DNA from 2 places in the Lysobacter sp. TAF61 genome. Region 1 is predicted to be linked to the other one. Evidence: predicted binding sites of a transcription regulator. Region 1 holds the regulator's gene; the other holds the start of a gene.
The links. The regulator HrcA, encoded in region 1, represses chaperone genes, less so after heat shock. The targets are predictions, from matches to a motif close to TTNGCACTCNNNNNNNNNGAGTGCNAA.
Positions count from the first base shown of each region.

Region 2: the regulator HrcA is predicted to act here: its motif matches at 1,815-1,841, upstream of rpoH (RNA polymerase sigma factor RpoH).

Region 1 covers NZ_JBFRDH010000001.1:183,944-188,356, reverse strand. Annotated here, with positions in the region: gene AB4Y64_RS00870 (potassium channel family protein) at 1-81, shown strand, start outside; gene recN (DNA repair protein RecN) at 130-1,809, opposite strand; gene hrcA (heat-inducible transcriptional repressor HrcA) at 1,938-2,993, shown strand; gene grpE (nucleotide exchange factor GrpE) at 3,198-3,728, shown strand; gene dnaK (molecular chaperone DnaK) at 3,864-4,413, shown strand, end outside.
Region 2 covers NZ_JBFRDH010000002.1:221,247-225,659, forward strand. Annotated here, with positions in the region: gene AB4Y64_RS05450 (NAD(P)/FAD-dependent oxidoreductase) at 1-823, shown strand, start outside; gene rpoH (RNA polymerase sigma factor RpoH) at 914-1,804, opposite strand; gene ung (uracil-DNA glycosylase) at 1,919-2,653, opposite strand; gene AB4Y64_RS05465 (response regulator) at 2,650-3,492, opposite strand; gene ftsX (permease-like cell division protein FtsX) at 3,504-4,413, opposite strand, start outside.

The DNA.
Region 1 (4,413 bases):
TGGTCGGTGGCGCTGCTGGTGGCGGTGCTGCAGACGACGCTGCGCAAGAAGGCGGCCGAGAGCAATATTCCTCTCGAATAGGATCGCTGCAGGCGCGAACATCTTCGCGCCTGGAGGAAGTATCCGGAGTCAGACGTCGGCCAGCAGCCGCTTGGCTGCAGCGCGCGCTTCGCGCGTGAGTTCGACGCCGCCGAGCATACGCGCCAGTTCTTCCTCGCGCTGTTTGGCATTGAGCAGCTGCACCGCGCTCTGGGTGACGCCCTCGCTGGCGGCCTTGCTCACGCGGTAATGGGCATGGCCCTGCGCCGCGACCTGCGGCAGGTGGGTCACGCACAGCACCTGACGGCTGGCGCCCAGCGCGCGCAACTTCTGTCCGACGATCTCGGCCACGGCGCCGCCGATGCCGGTGTCGACTTCGTCGAAGACCATCGTCGGCACCGCATCCAGTCCGAGCGCGGCGACTTCGATGGCCAGCGAGATGCGCGACAGTTCGCCGCCGGAGGCGACCTTGCGCAGGGCCCGCGCGGGTTGCCCCGGGTTGGCCGCGACCAGGAACTCGACGCGCTCGCCGCCCTGCGGATCGGGGCGGTCGGTCTCGAGCGGCTCGATCTGGACGTCGAAGCGGCCGCCGCCCATGCCCAGTTCCGAAATCAGGGCGGTGGTGCTGGCCGACAGGTTCGCTGCGGCTTCGCGGCGCATCCGGCCAAGGGCGTCGGCGGCCTGGCGCCAGTCGCGACGCGCGGTCTCGATCTCGCTGTCGAGGCGGGCCAGGCGCACGCCGGCACCTTGCAGGGATTCCAGTTCGGCGGCGATCGCATCGCGCTGGGTCGCCAGCTGCTCGGGCGGAACCCGGTGCTTGCGTGCCAGTTCGTGGATGCGGGTCAGGCGCTGTTCGATCGCTTCCAGGGCGGAGGGATCCAGGTCGAGGTCGCTGCGCACGCGGTCGAGCAGGGCCAGGGCCTCGTCGACCTGGATCGCGGCGGCGTCGAGCATGCCGTCGACATCGCCCAGCCGCGGTTCGTGTTCGAGCACGCGCTGCAGGTCGCTGCGCACCTGCTGCAGGCTGCGCGACAGCGATGGGCCTTCGTCGCCGCCGAGGCGGGCGAAGGTGCCTTCGCAAGCCGAAATCAGGTCGGCGGCGTGGGACTGGCGGCGGTGGTCATCCTGCAGGCGGGCGATGGCGTCGGCCTCGAGGTCCTCGCGGTCGAGCTCGCCATGCTGGTGTTCCAGCCAGCCGATGCGGTCGGACACGTCGCCCTTGGCCGACAGTTCGTCGCGCTCGGTCAGCAATGCGCTCCAGCGCGCCGCGGCAGTGCCGACAGCCGCCAGTTCGGCATGGGTACGGCCGAAGGCGTCGAGCAGCGCCAGCTGGCTGGGGCGCGACAGCAGCGCCTGGTGTTCGTGCTGGCCATGGATCTCGACCAGCAGCGCGGACAGCTCGCTGAGCTGGCCCAGGGTGACCGGGCGGCCATTGACCCAGGCGCGCGAGCCGCCGTCGGCGCGGATCACGCGGCGGATCTGGCAGGGGGCGTCCTGGGAGGCATCGTCTTCGTCGAGCTCGTTGTCGCGCAGCCAGGCGCGCGCCAGCGGGACGTCGTCGAGGCTGAAGCCGGCGACCAGTTCGGCGCGATCGGCGCCATGGCGGACCACGCCGCTGTCGGCGCGCAGGCCCGAGATCAGGCCCAGCGCATCGACCAGCAACGATTTGCCGGCGCCGGTCTCGCCGGAGATGACGGTCAGGCCGGGGCCGAAGCCGAGCTCGGCTTCGTTGACCACGGCGAACTGCTTGAGGGAGAGATGGACGAGCATGGAGCGCGATTGTGCCTCTTGTCGGTTGCGGCGTGATAGCGGGGCGGCGTCTCGCAGGTTCAGATCGGCGGCGTCGGTCGCGAAAAGCCTTGCACCGGCCCGGGCTGCGCTCTATCAATAGCGACGCCATGAACCGCAAAACTGCCGATCCCACCCTGGACCCGCGTGCACGGCAGCTGTTGCGCACCCTGATTGGCCGCTATATCCACAGCGGCGAACCGATCGGCTCGCAGACCCTGGCCCGCCATGCCGGCCTGGACGTCAGCGCGGCGACCATCCGCAACATCCTCTCCGACCTGGAAGACGCCGGCCTGCTCAGCGCGCCGCACAGCTCGGCCGGGCGCATCCCGACCGCGCAGGGCTACCGCCTGTTCGTCGACTCGCTGCTGCAGGTGCGGCCGCTGCCCGACAGCGACCTGGCCCGCCTTCGCGGCGAGCTGCCGGCCGGTTCCGGCACCCAGGCGCTGCTGGGCAGTGCCTCGGAGCTGTTGTCGGCGATGACCCACTTCGTCGGCGTGGTCAGCGTGCCCCGGCGCGAGCAGTTCGCCTTCCGCCGGATCGACTTCGTCCCGCTCGACGGCGCCCGCGTGCTGGCAATCCTGGTTTTCGCCGACAACGAAGTGCAGAACCGCATCGTCCAGACCCGCCGCCCGTTTGACGCCGGCGAACTCGAGCGCGTCGCCAACTACCTGAACGCCCATTTTGCCGGGCGCACCGTGGCCGACATCCGCGCCACCCTGGTGCGCGAGCTGCGCAGCGCCCAGACCGAGATGCAGACGCTGTTGACGCAGTCGGTGGAGCTGGCCGAGCAGGCCCTGGCCCCGGGTGGCGACGACATGGTCCTGTCCGGGCAGACGCGCCTGATGGGCGTGCAGGAGCTGGCCGACCTCGACCGACTGCGCGACCTGTTCGATGCCTTTGCCCGCAAGCGCGAGATCCTGCAACTGCTCGAGCGCACCGTGCAGGCGCCGGGTGTGCGCATCTTCATCGGCGAAGAAACCGGCCTGGCGCCGCTGGAGGGGATGTCGCTGGTGACCGCTCCCTACGTCGCCGCCGGTGGCAGTGGCCAGGTACTGGGCGTGCTCGGGGTGATCGGGCCGAGCCGGATGGCCTATGACCGGGTGATCCCGGTGGTGCAGGCCGCCGCCGACGCGCTGGGCGCGGCGATCCATTCGGAGTCCTGAGGTCCCGTCCCCCGGCAGGTCCGTGAGGGCAGGGCCCACGGCTCCGGCCCCGGACCGTCCCTGACGCCTCCCGGGCGCGGCCTGGCCGCTGCCAATGGAACAGTTCGTCTTGAAACCTCGCGGGGCGGCCCCATTGCTGCCCTGTCGCGCATGAGCGCGGATTTCCGAATGTTTGGCGCCCCTGGCGCAGGGATGGAGCACCGCATGACCCACATCGACCCGATTGAAACCCCCGACAACGACACCCCGGACCTGGCCGGCGGCACCGCCGACGGCGCCTCGCTGGCCGCCCAGCTTGAGGCCGTCCGTGCCGAACTGGCGCAGGTGCGCGAAGAGTCGCTGCGCGAACGCGCCGAACTCGACAACCAGCGCAAGCGCATGGCCCGCGACATCGACATGGCGCGCAAGTTCGCCAACGAGCGCGTGCTCGGCGACCTGCTGCCGGTGATCGACAGCCTCGAAGCCGGCCTCACCATCCAGGCCGACACCGCCCAGCACCTGCGCGAAGGCATGGAGCTGACCCTGCGCCAGCTGCTCAAGGTCGTCACCGACAACGGTCTGGTCGCGATCGATCCGGCCGGCAAGAGCTTCAACCCGGAGCAGCACCAGGCGATGAGCATGGTCGAGAGCGCCGGGCATGCACCGGGCGACGTGGTCCAGGTCTACCAGAAGGGCTGGCTGCTCAATGAGCGCCTGCTGCGCCCGGCGCTGGTGGTGGTGGCCAAGCACGACTGAACGAGCGGGGCAGGCAGGCGCCATGCGGCCACTGGTCGCTTGAAGAGCCCGCCGCCGGCCCCCAGATAACGCACATCGGCGCCACTGCAGATTCGGCGCCACTCAATTTCAAGCATTAGCGAGGGAGCTACACACATGGGCAAGATCATCGGTATCGATCTGGGCACGACCAATTCGTGCGTCGCGATCATGGAAGGCGGCAAGGCCAAGGTCATCGAGAACGCGGAAGGCGATCGCACCACGCCTTCGATCGTGGCCTTCACCAAGGACGGCGAAGTCCTGGTGGGCGCCTCGGCCAAGCGCCAGGCCGTCACCAACCCGAAGAACACCTTTTTCGCGGTCAAGCGCCTGATCGGCCGCAAGTTCACCGACGCCGAAGTCCAGAAGGACCTCGACCTGGTGCCGTACAAGATCGCCCAGCACGACAACGGCGACGCGTGGGTGGCCACGGCCGACGGCAAGAACATGGCGCCGCAGCAGATCTCCGCTGAAGTGCTGGCGAAGATGAAGAAGACCGCCGAAGCCTACCTGGGCGAGACGGTCACCGAGGCGGTCATCACCGTGCCGGCCTACTTCAACGACAGCCAGCGCCAGGCGACCAAGGACGCCGGCAAGATCGCCGGACTCGACGTCAAGCGCATCATCAACGAGCCGACCGCGGCCGCGCTGGCCTACGGCATGGACA
Region 2 (4,413 bases), on a different contig from region 1:
AGAGGCGTGCGAGGACCCGGAGGAGCGTTCGGCGTGGCTGAGCTTCGCCGTCGTCGGCGGCGGCCCGACCGGTGTCGAACTGGCCGGCACGCTCGCAGAGATCGCGCGGCACACGCTCAAGCGCGAGTTCCGCAACATCGATCCTTCGCATGCGCGCGTCCGGCTGGTGGAAGCCGGGCCACGGGTGCTGGCGTCGTTTCCCGAGTCGCTGTCCGACAAGGCGCGGCGCCAGCTGGAGAAGCTCGGCGTCGAGGTGGTGACGGGTACGCCGGTCAGCCGCATCGATGCGCGTGGATACACATTGGGCGAGCAGTTCGTTCCCGCACGCACGGTGTTGTGGGCCGCAGGCGTTGCGGCATCACCGTTGGGGGCGTTGCTTGGCGTGGAGCTCGATCGTGCCGGGCGCGTGCCGGTTGCGGCCGACCTGAGCGTGCCGGGCCATCCGGAGATCTTCGTCGCCGGCGACCTGGCCAGCGTGGTGCAGGACGGCAAGCCGGTGCCCGGCGTGGCCCCGGCGGCGAAGCAGATGGGTGCGCACGTCGCCGCGGCGATCCGCGCGCGGCTCTCGGGCAAGCCGGCACCGGCGTTCCGCTATCGCGATTTCGGCAACCTCGCGACGATCGGGCGCATGGCCGCGGTCGTCGACCTGCATGGCTTCAAGCTGTCAGGGTTGCTGGCGTGGTGGTTCTGGCTGGCGGCGCACGTGTTCTTCCTCATCGGCTTCCGCAACCGGATCATCGTGCTGATCAACTGGGCGTGGGCGTACTGGAGCTACCAGCGGCACGCGCGGATCATCCTGGGGCAGGACAAGCCGGCGCCCTGAGCTCCGTCATCCCGGCGAACGCCGGGATCCATTTTGCTAACGAAAACGGCCCGGTTTCCCGGGCCGTTCTGCATTGCATGCCGCTGACGCTTACGCCGCGAACAGCGCGCGCATCTTCTTGAGCGCGTTGGCTTCGATCTGGCGGATGCGTTCGGCGCTGACGCCGTACTCGTCGGCCAGTTCCTGCAGCGTGATCTTGCTTTCGTCGTCGAGCCAGCGGCGCTTGATGATGTCGCGCGAACGCGCATCGAGTTCCTGCAGGCCTTCGCGCAGCAGCGCCAGGTGACCGTCTTCCTCGTCTTCGCGCTCGTAGGTCTGCGAGGGATCCTCGCCATCGGCGCGCAGGTAGGCCACCGGCGACGGCGGGGCGCCATCGTCGTCCTCGTCCGGCGCGTCGAAGCCGATGTCACGGCCCGACAGACGCGACTCCATCTCCAGCACTTCGCGCTCGGAGACGTTGAGGTCGCGCGCCACGGCACGGACTTCCTCGGCGTTCATCCAGCCCAGGCGGGTCTTGGACTTGCGCAGGTTGAAGAACAGCTTGCGCTGCGCCTTGGTCGTGGCGACCTTGACGATGCGCCAGTTCTTGAGGATGAACTCGTGCATCTCGGCACGGATCCAATGCACGGCGAACGACACCAGGCGCACGCCCTGATCGGGGTCGAAACGCTTCACGGCCTTCATCAGGCCGATGTTGCCTTCCTGGATCAGGTCGCCGATCTGCAGGCCGTAGCCGTTGTAGCCACGGGCGACGTGCACGACGAAGCGCAGGTGCGAGTGCACCAGCTCACGGGCGGCGTCGAGGTCTTCGCCTTCGCGGAAACGGCGGGCCAGCGCCTGCTCGTCCTCGACGGTCAGCACCGGGATGCGGTGCACCGCGTTGACGTAGGCGTCCAGCGAGCCCAGCGCGCTCGGCACGGGGATGTTGTTGGCGACCAGCGCAGTGGACAGGCCGCTGTTTGTAAGGCTGTTCGTGGTCATGGCAGGCATCTTAGCAGTCGGATTGTAGGACTGCTAAAGGCCCTGGAAGTTCCGCACTGTTGCGGTGGCAGAACAATGGAACTGTTCAGGTTGGGGATTGCGCCACAGACGCAGTCAGACAGCCAAGGCAGCCCGGGGCGGCAATGACCAGTCTATTCCGGCCTGGCCGCGGCGCTGCAGGTACTCGTTGGTCGCCGAAAAATGGCCACTGCCGAGGAAACCCCGATGGGCCGACAGCGGCGAGGGATGGGGCGCACGCAGGACCCTGTGGCGGCGCGAATCGATGACCTTGCCCTTGGCCTGGGCGTAGCTGCCCCAGAGCAGGAACACGAGGCCCTCGCGCTCGCGGTTGAGCGTGTCGACCACGTGGTCGGTGAAGCCTTCCCAGCCCTTGCCCTGGTGCGCGCCGGCGCGTCCCTCCTCGACGGTCAGGACGGCATTGAGCAGGAGCACGCCGCGGCGGGCCCACGGCAGCAGGCAGCCGTGGTCGGGCCTGGCCACGCCGAGGTCACGTTCGATCTCCTTGAAGATGTTGAGCAGCGACGGCGGCACCGGCACGCCGGGCAACACCGAGAAGCACAGTCCGTGGGCCTGGCCGTGGCCGTGATACGGGTCCTGGCCGAGGATGACGACCTTGACGTCATCAAACGGGGTCGCATCGAAGGCGGCGAAGATGTTCGGACCGGGCGGGTAGACATTCACGCCGGCCGCCTTTCGATCGCGCAGGAAACCCGACAGTGCCTGCATGTCGGGACGCTGCAGGTAGTCGCCTATCCGTTCTTTCCAGGACGGCTCGAGATGGATCCTGGCCGAGCCGCCCGGGTCCGCCCGCTCGCCGCCGTCGTTCATGCGTCCAGTGCCGCCTGCTCCGGCAGCCGCGACAGGCGCAGCTGGAACAGCGTCTTGGTGATCAGCAGGCGCTCTTCAATCGGCTTGAGCACCAGGTCGTTGGCGCCGGCGCGCAGCAGCGCGCTCTGGTTGTGGGCATTGGCGTCGCCGGTCATCACCAGCACCGGCAGGCGGCGCTTGCCGTGGCCGAAGTCGTGGCGCAGGCGTTCGAGCAGGTCGTTGCCGCTGAGCGCGCCTTTCAGATAGACGTCGGTCAGCACCAGGTCGGCGCCGATGTCGTCCTGGCCGCGACGGGTCTCGAGGAACTCCAGCGCTTCTTCGACACCGATGAAGTGCAGCACGCTCAGGCCGGCGCGTTCGAGCATGCGCTTGGTTGCCAGGGCGACGACCTTGCTGTCCTCGACGTAGAGCACGCGCGCGCCGGGGATCGGCTGCGGCTGCACGTAGCCGCGGATGAAGGCCGCCAGCGCGCTGTGGCCCAGGCCCTTGTCGAAATAGTCGGTGACATCTTCGGTGAAGCTGCGCGATTCCAGGTGCGACTGCGCGTCGCCGGAGACGACGATGATCGGCACGTAGGCCTGACCGGCCGACTCGCGCACGGCGCGCGCCAGGGCGATGCCGTCGCCGTCGGGCAGCGACAGCGATGTGGTGACCAGATCGACCGGGCCTTCGGCCAGCGCCGCCTGTGCTTCGGCGATGCCCGCACACGGCACGACCACCGCGTCGGCGAGTTCGCGCGTGAGCACGTCGCCGATCAGCTTGCGCACCAGCTTGGAACCGTCCACGACCATGATCCGCGGCGCGGTGCTGGCGAGGTGTCGAAGGTCGTGGGAACTCATGCCTGGATCACTTACGAAATGGGCCGGGTCTGGCGCAGGTAATGACCGGTAACGAAACCGGCACCGATCCAGCCGAGCAGGCCGGACCCGAAAACAATCGCACCCGCATGCGCCAGGTCGAAACCCTCCAGCGCGAAGCTGCTGCCGTAGCTGCGGGCGAGGTCGGCCAGCGGCACGCGCAGCGCCAGGTCGGCCGCGGTGAGCAGGGCCAGCGCGATCAGGCCCGCAACCAGACCGTAGCTCAGGCCGAGATAGAGGAACGGGCGACGGATGAAACCGTCGGTGGCGCCGAGTTGTTGCAGCACGGCGATTTCTTCGCGTCGCGACTGGATGTCCAGGCGCACGGTGTTGCCGACCACCAGCAGCGCGCCCAGGCCCAGCAGCATGCCCAGCACCCAGGCCAGGCGCACGCCGAAACGCAGCCAGCTGTCCAGGCGCTGGCGCCAGCCGGCATCGTGCTGGACGACGTCGACTTCGGGCAGGTTCTCGAGCGATGCGGCGAGCTGGGCCTCGTCGCCCTTCGGGCTGACGATCAGCACGCTCGGCAACGGATTGCCCTCGCCTTCATCGGACGCGACCGCGGATATCGCGTCGCCCAGGCCGCTGCGCTCACGCAGTTCCTGCATGCCCTGCTCGGGCGTGCGCAGTTCGAGCGCGGCGACATCGGCGCGACCGCGCAGCTCGTCGGCGAGCGCACGGGCGCGGTCGAGCGCAACCGAGGGCTTGAGGAACAGGCTGATCTGGCGCGCCTGCTGCACCGAGCCGGTGAAGCGTTCGATATTGCCCAGCGCCGCCCACAGGCCCAGCGGCAGAGTGATCGCCACCGCCATCACGCCAATGGTGAGTGCGGTCGCCCAGGGCTTGTGGAACATCCGACCGAGGCTGGCGACGAGGCTGTAGAGATGATGGTCGAACCAGGCA